Regions from separate parts of the Streptomyces sp. NPDC002181 genome, predicted to be linked through region 1. Evidence: riboswitches for the same ligand, from Rfam matches in the RefSeq annotation. Region 1 holds a riboswitch; the other holds the start of a gene.
The links. A riboswitch is a leader RNA that binds a small molecule or an ion and turns the genes downstream of it on or off. The one in region 1 is predicted to bind S-adenosylmethionine.
Positions count from the first base shown of each region.

Region 2: it holds a riboswitch for S-adenosylmethionine, as region 1 does, so the genes downstream of both, thrC (threonine synthase) here and ACFYXV_RS22685 (aminotransferase class V-fold PLP-dependent enzyme) in region 1, are expected to answer to the same signal.

Region 1 covers NZ_JBIASC010000009.1:195,474-202,761, reverse strand. Annotated here, with positions in the region: gene ACFYXV_RS22705 (NYN domain-containing protein) at 1-711, opposite strand, end outside; gene ACFYXV_RS22700 (hypothetical protein) at 752-991, opposite strand; gene ACFYXV_RS22695 (rhomboid family intramembrane serine protease) at 1,119-1,841, shown strand; gene ACFYXV_RS22690 (Lrp/AsnC family transcriptional regulator) at 1,838-2,119, shown strand; gene ACFYXV_RS22685 (aminotransferase class V-fold PLP-dependent enzyme) at 2,547-3,941, opposite strand; SAM riboswitch class IV at 4,180-4,296, opposite strand; gene trpD (anthranilate phosphoribosyltransferase) at 4,385-5,449, opposite strand; gene ACFYXV_RS22675 (cytochrome bc complex cytochrome b subunit) at 5,616-7,244, opposite strand; gene ACFYXV_RS22670 (Rieske 2Fe-2S domain-containing protein) at 7,241-7,288, opposite strand, start outside.
Region 2 covers NZ_JBIASC010000012.1:141,231-148,518, reverse strand. Annotated here, with positions in the region: gene otsB (trehalose-phosphatase) at 1-699, shown strand, start outside; gene ACFYXV_RS26475 (trehalose-6-phosphate synthase) at 829-2,295, opposite strand; gene ACFYXV_RS26470 (glucosyl-3-phosphoglycerate synthase) at 2,341-3,291, opposite strand; SAM riboswitch class I at 3,498-3,647, shown strand; gene thrC (threonine synthase) at 3,665-4,939, shown strand; gene ACFYXV_RS26460 (MoaD/ThiS family protein) at 4,985-5,263, shown strand; gene ACFYXV_RS26455 (cold-shock protein) at 5,648-5,851, shown strand; gene groL (chaperonin GroEL) at 6,207-7,288, shown strand, end outside.

The sequences.
Region 1 (7,288 bases):
GGACTTGAGGCGCCGGGTCTCGCTCTCGGCGGCGGCCACCTGCGCGGCCGCCTCGCCCCGGATCCCGTCGATCTCGGCGGTCACCTTGCGCAGGGCCGCCTCGCCCCGCTTCACATCGCTCTGCGCGCTGCGCAGCTTGCGATGAAGCGATTCCGCTTCCTTGCGCGCCGCGTCCAGCTCCGTCCGTACCGTCTCGCCGCCCAGGCGCTGCGCGTCCCGCGCGTGGGCCAGTTCCTCGCGCAGCCGGTCCAGTTCGCGCCGGGTCTCCTCGCCGACCCGCTCGGCGTCGGCCCGCTGGGCCTCCTCGCCGGCGGCGGCCACCAGCTTCACCCACCCGACCGGGCGCAGGACGTACGCGGCGGCCGCCACGTCCAGCGGGTCCGCGGCGGCGGGCGGGGCGCCGGACTCCAGGGCACCGGTGAGCTCGGCCTGTGCCTCGCGCAGCTTCTCGGCGACGCGGCCCCGGAAGACGGCGTCCGCCTCCACCGCCGCGGCCATGGCGTTGCCCGCGAACTTGGCGCGCCGGGTCGGGGTGAACCGGGCGTACTGGCGCAGCTGCGCCGGGAGGTCCGCGACCGTCAGTCCGCCGAAGGCGTCCGAGACGAGCGCGACGACCCGGCGCCGCACGCCTTCCGGCAGCGGGCGGTCGAGCACCTCGGCGGCGTCGCCGGCCGCGTCGGCCGGCTCAGCGCCGCTTGCTGGCTCCACAATCCGTCACCCCTACCGTCATTCACCTGTGGGCGGGGCTCCGTCAGGAGTCCGCGCCCGGCCTGTCCACGAGCTCGATCTGGTCCACCGCGTTGCACCAGCGGCAGCGGACCGACTCGATGGTCTCATTGACCACCTCGCGCTCCTCGACCTTGGGCTCCCCGGCGAGATCCAGGTGGACGTACTCCACGACCTTCGACGAACGAGTGACGTCGAAACGCGTGAGGTTGCCGCACAGCGTGCAGCGCCACCGGGTGGTGTCGGTCGGCAGGGGAACCGTCATCAGGCCGCTCTCTCCTTCGTAGCTCATTCAATTAAAGCCGCCGTCCGCGTCAATCGGCGGACCGCAGCACGTAACCCTACGGCCTGCCGGTCCTCGCGGCGGGCCCACTTGGGTCATGCTCGATCGCATGATCGTAAGGTGGCAGGCCCTCCGGGAGGCCGCCCGGGGCCCGGTGGTCGTCCACGCGCTGATCGCCGGCTGCTGCGCGGTGTTCCTGTTCTGCCCGGCCTCGGGGCTGAATCCCTCGTACGGGACCGGCGAGCGGTTACTGGAGACGGGGACCGCGTACTTCCGGCACTGGGGCGTCGTCCCGGACGAGCTCTTCACCGGCTCCGCACGGGCCCTGCTGACGCCGCTCACCGCCCTGTTCGTGCACGGCAGCTGGCTGCACCTGCTCGGCAACATGCTGTTCCTGTACGTCTTCGGCGTGATGACGCAGGAGCGGATGGGGCGGCCGGAGTTCCTGACGTTCTACGTCTGTACGGGCTACCTGGCGCTGGCGGCGTACGCGGCGGCCAACGCCTCCTCGGCGCAGACGCTGGTGGGCGCCTCGGGCGCGATCTCCGCGGTGCTGGGCGCCTTCCTGTGCCTGTTCCCGCGCGCACGGGTGACGAGCCTGTTCCCGTTCCTGCTGTTCCTGCCGCTGCGCTTCCCGGCGTGGATGGTCCTGCTGTTCTGGTTCGCCCTCCAGTGGGTGGCCGCGCACCGCGCGGGCAGCGGCCCGGGGGTGGCGTACCTGGCCCACCTGGTGGGCTTCTCGCTCGGCTTCGCCTACGCGTGGGTGCGCTATCGGCGTACGACTAGAGTGAGGCGACCAGCGACGGCCACCGAGGGAGACAGCCAGCCGTGATCACCGCGATCGTGCTCATCAAGACCAGCGTGGACCGCATCCCCGAGATCGCCGAGTCGATCGCCGCGCTGGACAGCGTCAGCGAGGTCTACTCCGTCACGGGGACGTACGACCTGATCGCCCTGGTCCGCGTGGCCCGCCACGAGAACCTGGCGGACATCATCCCGGGCCGCATCAGCAAGATCCCGGGCGTCGAGGCGACGGACACGCACGTGGCCTTCCGCACCTACTCCCAGCACGACCTGGAAGCGGCCTTCGCGATCGGCCTCGACGCGTAGCGAGCCCTCAGAGGCGGGGCAGGCCCTCCCCGGCCCGCGCGGGCCGGCCCTCTGCGAGCCGGAAGACGTACCCGCGCAGGTGGTCCTCCAGGCCGCGGTCGATGTGGGCGACGTACACCCGCGCCCCGGCGGCGGCATCGTTCCTCCAGTCGCCGCGGGCAGTGGCCCACGGAACACGAACTCACTGCCGTACTCGTCCTCGTACATGACGTGGTCGGGCGCGCACTGGCGCCCGGTGAGGCAGGTGTCGGTGCTGGCCGCGTAGAAGGGGCCCGGCACACCGCGCCGGTCCCGCTGCTCCCAGCCGTCGGGCGCCGGCCCGGACCAGTCCCGGCTCACCCGGTCCCCCCGCCACAGCGGATGCTGCTCACCCGCCATGGCGCGAACGGTCGGTACCGGGTCCCAGTACGTCATGATCCGCAGAGTCTCACACGGCCGGGACGCAGCGGCCCTCCTCCGTGCGGTACTGCCACTTGGCTCCGGAGGTGACCAGTTCCTTCACGGCGCCGACGAAGCGGTCGACGTGCTCGTCCGGGGTCCCGGCGCCGAAGCTGACGCGGATCGCGTTGAGGGAGCGCTCGCCCGGGGCCGCCTCGGGGGCTCCGCATTCGCCCTGGGCCTGGGGCTCGCTGCCCAGCAGGGTGCGGACCAGCGGGTGGGCGCAGAACAGGCCGTCGCGGACGCCGATCCCGTACTCCGCCGACAGCGCCGCCGCGAAGTGCGAGCTGTTCCAGCCGTCGACCACGAAGGAGATGACGCCGACCCGCGGGGCGTCGTCCCCGAAGAGGGAGAGGATCCGGACCGCCGGGACCTCCGCCAGGCCCTCGCGGACCCTGTCGATGAGGTGGCGCTCGCGGGCGACGAGGTCGTCGAAGCCCGCCTCGGTCAGGGCCTTGCAGGCGGAGGCGATCGAGTACACCCCGATCACGTTCGGGGAGCCGGCCTCGTGGCGGGCCGCCGTGGTGTGCCACTCGACGTCCACGCCGCCGTCCGCGCGGCGGGCGACCTTCCGGGAGGCCCCGCCGCCGGCCAGGTACGGCTCCGCCTGCTGGAGCCAGTCCGCCCGGCCGGCCAGCACGCCCGAGCCGAACGGCGCGTACAGCTTGTGCCCGGAGAAGGCCACCCAGTCCACGTCCAGCTCCTGCACGGAGACGGGGTGGTGCGGGGCCAGCTGGGCGGCGTCCAGGACGATGCGCGCGCCGTGGGCGTGCGCCGCGGCGGCCAGCTCCTTCACCGGCCACAGCTCACCGGTGACGTTGGACGCGCCGGTGACGCAGACCAGCGCGGGACCGTAGGGGTCCCGCTGCGCGAGCGCCCGCTCCAGGGTCTCCACGGCCTGGGCCGGGGTCCGCGGCGCGTTGAGGTACGTGACCTGCGCGTCCCCCCACGGCAGGAGCGAGGCGTGGTGCTCGGTCTCGAACACGAACACCTGGCAGCCGGCCGGCAGCACGGCGGCGAGCAGGTTCAGCGAGTCGGTGGTGGACCGGGTGAAGATCACCTGGTCGGACGGACGGCAGTCGAGGAACCCGGCGACCGTGGCCCGGCTCTGCTCGAAGAGGTCCGTGGACAGCTGGGAGAGGTAGCCCGCGCCGCGGTGGACGCTGCCGTAGTACGGGGCGTACGCGGCGACGTCGTCCCAGACCCGCTGGAGCGCCGGGGCGCTGGCCGCGTAGTCGAGGGCCGCGTACGTGACCTCGCCGCCGGTGACGAGCGGGACGGTGACGTCCCGGCCGAGGACCGGCAGCGGCCCGGTGCAGGCGGGGTCGGCGGAGTCGGTCACGGCGGTGGCGGCGGTGGTGGTGGCGTTCGGGTACGTGGACATGGCGGTATCTCCCGGCAGGACAGGCTGAATGGCTTCGGACGGCCCGTACGCGGGTGCACGCGGCACACGCATCCCGGAAACGGGTGCGCGGATGCACGGGTGCGAGTGGTACGGGGATTGCCTCGACGCGCGGACGGCTCAGGACCGCACGGAGGGTGAAGAAGGGGCGGAGTCGCCCTATCGCATTCGCTTGCTCACGGAAAAGCTCCTCGAGAGACCAGGACCCCTGGTGTCGAGGGATCCGCGCTTGCCGCAGGCCTTTCTGCCTGCGACCTGGTCATCACCCGGGGCACCCCGCCACGGAAGGAGGGTTGCCGGACAGCAAGCCGGGGCCAAAACGCTGTCACTCGTGACCTGGTCAGCATCCTGCCACAAGATCCCCCGCGCACAAGACCCCGGTCCGCATGGTGATACGCGCGAACCGGGGTCCTGGCCGGAATCGGTCAGGCGTTGCTGGCCGCCACCCAGCGGTCCAGGGCCGCCCGGGCCGCGCCCGAGTCGATGGACTCCGCGGCGCGGGCGATCGCGGTGCGGATCTGGTCCTCCAGGGAGCCCGCGCCCGGGTCCAGGGCCACCAGGGCCGCCGCCGCGTTCAGCAGCACCGCCTCGCGCACCGGGCCGCTCTCGCCGGCCAGCAGCCGGCGGGCGACGTCCGCGTTGTACGAGGCGTCCGCGCCCCGCAGCGCCGAGACGTCGACCAGCGGGATGCCGACGTCGCGCGGGTCGAACGGCTGCTCGTCCACCCGGCCGTCGCGGACCCACCACACGCGGGAGGTCGCCGTCGTCGTCAGCTCGTCCAGGCCGTCGTCACCGCGGAACACCAGCGCCGAGGAGCCCCGCTCCGCCAGCACGCCCGCCACGATGGGCGCCACCCGCGGGTCCGCGACACCCGTGGCCTGCGCCCGTACGCGCGCCGGATTGGTCAGCGGGCCGAGGAAGTTGAACGTGGTCCGGATGCCCAGCTCCTTGCGGGCCGCCGCCACGTGCCGCAGCGCCGGGTGGAACTTCACCGCGAAGCAGAAGGTGATGCCGGCCTCCTCCGCGACCTCGACCACCCGCGCCGGGGTGAGGTCCAGGTTGACGCCGAGCTTCTCCAGCACGTCCGAGGAGCCGCTCTCCGAGGACGCGGCCCGGTTGCCGTGCTTGACGACCTTGGCGCCCGTACCGGCCACGACGATGGAGGACATCGTCGAGATGTTCACCGTCTTGGCACCGTCGCCGCCCGTGCCGACGATGTCCACCGTCCGGCCCGGCACCTCGATCAGGTTGGCGTGGTCGTACATCGACCGTACGAGGCCGTTGATCTCCGAGACCGTCTCCCCCTTGGCGCGCAGCGCCACCACGAAGCCGGCGATCTGGGCGTCGGTGGCCTCGCCGCGCATGATCCGGTCCATGGCCCAGGCCGTCTCGTCGGCGCGCAGGTCCTGGCCGGACAGCAGGGCGTCCAGCACGCCCGGCCAGCCGCGGGCCGCCACGCTGTCGCCGCCTGCCGGGGTCGCAACGTTCATGGTCCGCTCCTGCTGTTGATCGGCCACCCGGTGTCGGGGCCCACTCGTATGGGAAGGGGTTCAGCCTATCCAGCCCCGGGGACGGCAAAGAGCCCCGTCCGGACACTGGACGGGGCTCTTGCCGTGGCGACGCCGGGACTGACCTGAATCAGTCCCTCATGCGGGATCAGTGGTGGCCGTGGCCGCTCTGGATCTCCTTGTACTCCTCCACCGTGGGCTTCGGAATCTGGCTGTCCTCCGCGTAGTAGCCCTTGCTGAGCTTCGCGCGGAGCTTCTCCATGCGGCCGACCTTGCGCTCGACGCCGTTCTCGTCGACCGTCGGGCCGATCTCGACCGGCTTGTACTGCTCGTGCGCGGTCAGCGTGTGCAGCTTGCCCTGCGTCAGCGGCTCGTGGACCTCGACGAACTCACCGTGCGGCAGGCGCTTGATGATGCCGGTCTCGCGACCGTGCAGCACCTTGTCGCGGTCACGGCGCTGGAGACCGAGGCAGATGCGCTTGGTGATGACGAACGCGATGACCGGACCGACGAAGAAGCCGATGCGGGCGAACCACGTGATGTTGTTGATCGACAGGTGGAAGTACTGCGCGAACATGTCGTTTCCACCGGCGATCAGCAGGATGACGTACCACGTCAGCCAGGCCACACCGAAGGCCGTACGGGTCGGGACGTTGCGCGGGCGGTCCAGGATGTGGTGCTCGCGCTTGTCCCCGGTGACCCAGGACTCGATGAACGGGTACACCGCGATCGTGGCCAGCACCAGCGGGAAGATCACCAGCGGGATGAACACGCCCAGGACGAGCGTGTGGCCCCAGAGGTTGATCTCCCAGCCGGGCATCGCACGGATGAGGCCCTCGGAGAAGCCCATGTACCAGTCGGGCTGCGCGCCGGTGGACACGTGGTCCGGCCGGTACGGGCCGAGCGCCCAGATCGGGTTGATCGAGGCGATCGCCGCGATGGCCGCGATGACACCGAAGACCAGGAAGAAGAAGCCTCCGGCCTTGGCCATGTAGACCGGCAGCAGCGGCATGCCGACGACGTTGTTGTTCGTCTTGCCGGGACCCGCGAACTGGGTGTGCTTGTGGTAGAAGACCAGGATCAGGTGGGCCACCAGCAGGCCCATCATGATGCCGGGCAGCAGCAGGATGTGGATCGAGTAGAACCGCGCGACGAAGTCGCCGCCGGGGAACTCGCCGCCGAAGAGGAAGAACGACAGGTACGTGCCGACGATCGGCACGGACAGGATCGCGCCCTCCATGAAGCGGACACCGGTGCCCGAGAGCAGGTCGTCCGGCAGGGAGTAACCGGTGAAACCGGTGAACATGCCGAGGACCAGCAGCAGGAAGCCGAAGATCCAGTTGACCTCGCGGGGCTTGCGGAACGCGCCGGTGAAGAACACGCGCATCATGTGCACGAGCATCGCCGCGACGAAGATCAGCGCCGCCCAGTGGTGGATCTGACGGATCAGCAGACCACCGCGGACGTCGAAGCTGATGTCCAGCGTCGAGGCGAAGGCCTCGGACATCTGGACGCCCTGCATCGGCACGTACGAGCCGTGGTACACGACCTCGTTCATGCTCGGGTGGAAGAACAGCGTCAGGTACACACCCGTGAGGATGATGATGATGAAGCTGTAGAGGCAGATCTCACCCAGCATGAAGGACCAGTGGTCCGGGAAGATCTTGCGCATGTTGGACTTGGCCAGGCTGTAGATGCCCAGGCGTCCGTCGGCCCAGTCGGCCACCCGTTCGCCCTTGGAGGGCGCCGGGCGCTTCGTGTCGGTGGCAGTGCTCATCCGCGCTCCCAGAATGCAGGACCGACGGGCTCTTCGAAGTCGCC
Region 2 (7,288 bases), on a different contig from region 1:
AGGGCCCACCCGGGAGCGGTCCCGGCTCTGTCGGCCCTGGCCCCGGAGGTAGCCTCGGTGGCCGTGATCACCGGCCGCCCGGCCGGGGTCGCGGTCCGCTACGGGGGCTTCGCGGGCGCCGAGGGCCTGGAGCACCTGGTGGTCCTGGGCCACTACGGGGCCGAGCGCTGGGACGCCGTGACCGGCATCGTGCACACTCCGGCCGAGCATCCGGGGGTCGCCGCCGTACGGGCGGAGCTGCCCGGGTTCCTGGACTCCATCGGCGCCTGGCGCGGTACCTGGATCGAGGAGAAGGGCCGGGCCCTGGCCGTGCACACCCGGCGGGCCGCGGACCCGGACGCGGCCTTCGCCGCGCTGCGCGAGCCGCTGGCCGAGCTGGCGGCGCGGCACGGGCTGATGGTCGAGCCGGGGCGGGCGGTGCTGGAACTGCGGCCGCCGGGGATGGACAAGGGCGTGGCCCTGACCGAGTACCTCGCGGAGACGGGCGCCGAGGCCGTCCTGTACGCGGGGGACGACCTGGGCGACCTCGCGGCGTACGCGGCCGTCGAGAAGCTGCGCACCGACGGCATGCCGGGACTCCTGGTGGCCAGCGGATCGGCGGAGGTACCCGAACTCGCCGCCCGCGCCGACCTGGTCCTGAACGGCCCGGCGGACGTGGTGTCCTTCCTGGCCGCGCTGGCCGGGGCCATCCGCGGCTGACGCGCGCGGTACCGGTACCCGGCCGGTCTTGACCGCCGAGGCCGCCGAGGCCGCCGAGGCCGCCGAGGCCGCCGAGGCCGCAGAGCCCGCCGAGGCCGCCGAGAGCGGCAAGACCACCCGCGAGCTCTCCTACCCCTCGCGCAGCGCGTCCAGCTGGGCCGTGAACCAGGCCGCCGGGGGGAGGGCCGTGGCGGCGGCGGCCAGGCGCTTCGTGCGCTCCAGCCGTTCGTCCGCCGGCATGGACAGCGCCTCGTGCAGGGCCTCGGCCGTCGCCGTCACGTCGTACGGGTTCACCGTCAGCGCGTCCTCGCGCAGCTCCTCGTACGCCCCCGCCCCGGTGGACAGCACGAGCGCGCACCCCGCCTCGGACACCACCGGGATCTCCTTCGCGACCAGGTTCATCCCGTCCCGGACCGGGTTGACCAGCGCCACGTCGGCCATCCGGTACGCCGCGAGCGAGCGCGCGAAGTCGTCCTCGACGGAGACCAGCACCGGCTGCCAGTCCGGCGTGCCGAACTCCTCGTTGATCTCCGTCGCCAGGTCCCGCACCGACTGGGTGTAGGCCCGGTAGACCGCGAGGTCCTGGCGCGAGGGGTAGGCCGAGGCCAGGTGGACCACCCGCTCCCGCCATTCGGGATGCGCGGTCAGCAGCTCCCGGTACGCCAGCAGCCCGCGCAGGATGTTCTTCGACAGCTCCGTGCGGTCCACGCGGACGATCGCCGCCCGGTCGCCGACCTCCGCCCGCAGCGCGGCCAGCTTGTCGTCGACGACCGGCCGGTGGGCGAGCGCGCGCAGGTCGTCGGCGTCGACGCCCAACGGGTACTGCCGGACCTCCGTGAAGCGCCGCGGCCCGTACCCGGATCCGTCGGCGGCCGTCGTGCGGTGCCACACCCCGCGCTCCGCCGTGCCGGCGGGCAGGTGCGGCCAGGTCGCGCCGGTCCGGTCGTCCATGTCCGCCCCGGTGATGAACTGCAGCGACCAGCGCCAGGAGTGGAAGCCCAGCTGGTCGGCCCCGAGCATCCCCCACATCAGCTGTGAGCGGATGTCGTCGGGGAGCATCTCCAGGAACTCGCGCGAGGCCCACGGGGTGTGCGTGAAGTGCCCGATCCGCAGGTCCGGGCGCAGTGCGCGCAGCTCACCGGGGACCAGCGCCAGGTGGTAGTCCTGGACGAGCACGGCCGCGCCCTCGCCCGCCTCCTCGGCCAGCGCCGCCGCGAAGGCGCGGTTGTAGGCGACGTACGAGTCCCACCGCCGCCGGAACTCCGCGTCGAAGACCGGCTCGCGCGGGACGTCGTACAGGTGGTGGTGGGTGAACCACAGCACCGAGTTCGCGATGCCGTTGTACGCGTCGTCGTACGTGGCGGGATCGATGTCCAGCATCCGGACGCCAGGCTCGGAAACGCCCCGGCGGACCGCCTCCCGGTCCGCGTCCGAGAGCGCCGCGCAGATCCACAGCGCCTCCGGCTGGCGGGCGAGGGCGGCGGAGAGGCCGGAGACGAGTCCGCCCCCGCCGCGCCGCGCCGTGAGGGCGCCGTCGTCGTCGAGTACGTAGGAGAGCGGGCCGCGGTTCGCTGCGACGAGTACCTGGGAAGCCATGCGGCGAACCTAGCCCGGGGCCCGCCCGCTCAAACGTCAGTTCCCTCACGCCACCCGGCGGCCGGAGTACTCCTTGACCCCGGCCATCGGCGGCCGCTCCTCGGTGTCCACGGGGTACGTCCGCGGCACGAACCCGTCCGGGCCGCGCTCGAACTGCGTCAGCTCGGGCCGTACGAGGTGCCCGCGCGAGAGCCGCAGCTGCGCCGTCCGGTAGATCGCCGCGGCCATGCGGCCCAGCGCCTGGCCGTCCTGGTGGCGGTGGAGCCGTACGCCCACGTCCACCTGGGCCAGCGCGTCCAGGCCGACCGTGTGCAGGGCGTCCACCAGCAGGCCGAGCTCCACCCCGTACCCGACGGGGAAGGGCAGGCGTTCCAGCAGGGACCGGCGCACGGCGTACTCGCCGCCCAGCGGCTGGACGAAGCCGGCCAACTGCGGCCAGTGCAGATTGAGGAGGGGACGGGCGACGAGCTCGGTGACCCGGCCGCCCTGGCCGGGGGCGTCCCCCAGCGGGCGCTCGTACATGGCCTTGACGAACTGCACGTCCGGCTCGGTCAGCAGCGGGCCGACGATCCCGGACACGAAGGCGGAGGAGAAGTCCCGCAGGTCCGCGTCCACGAAGCAGACGACGTCCCCGGTGGTCGCCAGCAGCGAGCGCCACAGCACCTCGCCCTTGCCGTGCACGGCCGGGATCCGCGGCAGGATGTCGTCGCGGTGCACCACCCGGGCGCCCGCCTTCGCGGCCACCTCGGCGGTCCGGTCGGTGGAGCCCGAGTCGATCACGACCAGTTCGTCGACCAGCGGCAGCGGCAGCCCGTCGATCAGATCGCGCCGGATCACCTCGACGATCGCGCCGACCGTCTCCTCCTCGTCGAGCGCGGGCAGCACCACGCTGACCGTGGTGCCCGCCGCCCGCTTGGCGCAGAGCAGCTGGTCGAGCGGTCGGTCGGCCGCGGACCAGGAGCGGTCCGCGAACCAGCGCTCCACCTCTTCCAGCACGTTCAGCACTCCCTGGTCGTCCGTCGGCGGTCCGTCGCCCCTCGGCGGTTTCGGCCGAAATAGGATCCATCTCGCGGTTCGGACGGCCGTCTCAACCATCCGCACCTTCGGTTACAGTCTTGAACAACGCGAAGGACCACCGCATGCCGGGGGTCCCCGCGCACAAACGCCCGGACGCGCATCCTGCGCGCAACCCGGTGCCATACCGCTCATCCAGAGGGGCAGAGGGACACGGCCCGTTGAAGCCCCGGCAACCCTCCAGTCGGTTCTCGCGCCTGCTTGCGGCAGCGAGGTCCCCGGCTAGGGAAGGTGCCAATTCCGTCTCATGGCGAAGTGCGCCATGGGGAAGATGAGGAGAAAGGGCCTCGCCATCATGGCTGCACAGACTGTTGCCACCTCTGTCGATCTCGGACCTGCCACCGGCCTCTCGTGTCGTGAGTGCGGTACCCGTTTCGAGCTCGGACCCATCTTCGCCTGCGTCGAGTGCTTCGGTCCGCTGGAAGTCGCCTACGACCTGCCGACCGGCGACCCGGAAGCGCTGCGCGCGGCGATCGAGGCCGGCCCGAACAACATCTGGCGCTACGCCCCGCTGCTGCCCGTCCCCGCGGACGTGGCCTCCAAGCCCAGCCTGAACCCCGGCTTCACCAAGCTCGTGGACGCGGCCAACCTGGCCAAGGAGCTCGGCTTCACCGGCAAGCTGTACGTCAAGGACGACTCCGGCAACCCGACGCACTCCTTCAAGGACCGCGTCGTCGCCATCGCCGTCGAGGCCGCCCGCGCCTTCGGCTTCACCACCCTGTCCTGCTCCTCCACCGGCAACCTGGCCGGCGCCGTCGGCGCCGCGGCCGCCCGGGCCGGCTTCCGCTCCTGCGTGTTCATCCCGCACGACCTGGAGCAGGGCAAGGTCGTCATGGCCGGTGTGTACGGCGGCGACCTCGTCGGCATCGAGGGCAACTACGACGACGTCAACCGCTTCTGCTCCGAGCTCATCGGCGACCCGCTGGGCGAGGGCTGGGGCTTCGTCAACGTCAACCTGCGCCCGTACTACGGCGAGGGCTCGAAGACCCTCGCCTACGAGATCTGCGAGCAGCTCGGCTGGCAGCTGCCCGACCAGATCGTGATCCCGATCGCGTCCGGCTCGCAGCTGACGAAGATCGACAAGGGTCTGCAGGAGCTGATCAAGCTCGGGCTCGTCGAGGACAAGCCGTACAAGATCTTCGGCGCGCAGGCCGAGGGCTGCTCCCCGGTCTCCACCGCGTTCAAGGCCGGCCACGACGTGGTCCGCCCGCAGAAGCCGAACACCATCGCCAAGTCGCTCGCCATCGGCAACCCGGCCGACGGCCCGTACGTCCTGGACATCGCCCGCCGTACGGGCGGCTACGTCGAGGACGTCACCGACGAGCAGGTCGTCGAGGCCATCAAGATCCTCGCGCAGACCGAGGGCATCTTCGCCGAGACCGCGGGCGGCGTGACCGTCGGCGTGACCAAGAAGCTCATCGAGAACGGGCAGCTCGACCCGGCGCTGACCACGGTGGTCCTCAACACCGGTGACGGTCTCAAGACCCTGGAGGCGGTGGCCGCGGACAGCGGGCAGACCGCCACCATCCGCCCGAGCCTGGACGCGTTCCGCGCCGCCGGCCTGGCCTGAGCCCGACCCGACCCATACCTGCAAACCCGGAAAGGCAGTAGCGCCATGAGCGTCAACGTCCGCATCCCCACCATCCTGCGCACCTACACCGGCGGCCAGGCCGAGGTCTCCGCCGAGGGCGCGACCCTCTCCGAGGTCATCGCCTCCCTGGAGGCGAACCACCCGGGCATCGCCGCCCGCGTCCTGGACGACCAGGGCAAGCTGCGCCGCTTCGTGAACGTCTACGTCAACGACGACGACGTGCGCTTCGAGGGTGGTCTGGACGCGGTGACGCCGGACGGCGCGGGCGTCTCGATCATCCCCGCCGTCGCGGGCGGCTGCTGACCGGCGAAAGCCTCAGAATTACCCCCTCCGGTAAAAGCGGAGGGGGTAATTCTGCTTGATTGGGCGCGGTAGGGTTGGGGAAGTCCCCTCCGCTGTTCTTGCCCGCCGCATATGAGCGGGTCGAGTGATGGTTGACATTGAGTCAATGTCCGAGTGCGGTATGGGGCTTTGGCGAGATATGCCGGGTCCGAGTTGCCCGAGAATATGCCAACTTTTCACTGTATTTCAATGTATCCCCGTGTCCAGAATTCTCGTCGGATTGACCTGTTGCAGACAGCAGCGGTGCGGATACATTCAGCCCCGGTCGAGGCGTTCCGGCGCAAGTTCTGACCCGGGACCGCGAAGTGCGGTCCTGCGCAAGGGCCAGTAATAGGGGAGTTAGGCATGGCTCAGGGCACCGTCAAGTGGTTCAACGCGGAGAAGGGCTACGGCTTCATCGCGGTCGACGGTGGTGCGGATGTGTTCGTCCACTACAGCGCCATCCAGATGGACGGGTACCGCACCCTTGAAGAGGGTCAGCGGGTCGAGTTCGAGATCTCGCAGGGCCAGAAGGGTCCGCAGGCGGACATGGTCAAGCTCGCCGTCTAGTCCCGGCGCGATCGACCACCGACGCATACACACGAAGGGCCCGCACCTCGGAGGAGGGGTGCGGGCCCTTCGTGCTGCCCGGAGGCGGGTGGGGGCCGGCCGGGCACGTGCCGGTCGGCGTTCACCCAAGCCGCTTGCACTCGGAGGGGTCGAGTGCTAATCATTGGCGTTAGCACTCTCTGCTTGAGAGTGCTACTACACAGGACCGGGTCGGTGAGGCCCGCAGGGTCCGGCGGGAAGGAACCGCCGGGCACGCAGGCCGTCCGTCGCGGGCGCGGGCGCGGTCCGGAGCAATCCAAGCCTCCCCTCGTACCGACGGTGCAGGGGGAACCCCAGTCCTGGAGGACCACTTCAGATGGCCAAGATCATTGCGTTCGACGAGGAGGCCCGGCGCGGTCTCGAGCGCGGGATGAACCAGCTCGCCGACGCCGTCAAGGTCACCCTTGGCCCCAAGGGTCGCAACGTCGTCCTTGAGAAGAAGTGGGGCGCCCCCACGATCACCAACGATGGTGTCTCCATCGCCAAGGAGATCGAGCTCGAGGACCCGTACGAGAAGATCGGCGCCGAGCTGGTCAAGGAAGTCGCCAAGAAGACGGACGACGTCGCGGGCGACGGTACGACCACCGCCACCGTGCTCGCCCAGGCGCTCGTCCGCGAGGGCCTGCGCAACGTGGCCGCCGGCGCCAACCCGATGGCCCTCAAGCGCGGCATCGAGAAGGCCGTCGAGGCCGTTTCCGGCGCCCTGCTGGAGCAGGCCAAGGATGTCGAGACCAAGGAGCAGATCGCTTCCACGGCCTCCATCTCCGCCGCCGACACCCAGATCGGCGAGCTCATCGCCGAGGCCATGGACAAGGTCGGCAAGGAAGGCGTCATCACGGTCGAGGAGTCCCAGACCTTCGGTCTGGAGCTTGAGCTCACCGAGGGCATGCGCTTCGACAAGGGCTACATCTCGGCGTACTTCGCCACCGACATGGAGCGTATGGAGGCGTCGCTCGACGACCCGTACATCCTGATCGTCAACTCGAAGATCGGCTCGGTCAAGGACCTGCTGCCGCTCCTCGAGAAGGTCATGCAGTCCGGCAAGCCGCTGCTGATCATCGCCGAGGACGTCGAGGGCGAGGCCCTGTCGACCCTGGTCGTCAACAAGATCCGCGGCACCTTCAAGTCCGTCGCCGTCAAGGCCCCGGGCTTCGGCGACCGCCGCAAGGCCATGCTCGGCGACATCGCCATCCTCACGGGCGGCACGGTCATCTCCGAGGAGGTCGGCCTCAAGCTCGAGAACGCGGGCCTGGACCTGCTCGGCCGCGCCCGCAAGGTCGTCATCACCAAGGACGAGACCACGATCGTCGACGGTGCCGGTGACAGCGACCAGGTTCAGGGTCGCGTCAACCAGATCCGCGCCGAGATCGAGAACTCCGACTCGGACTACGACCGCGA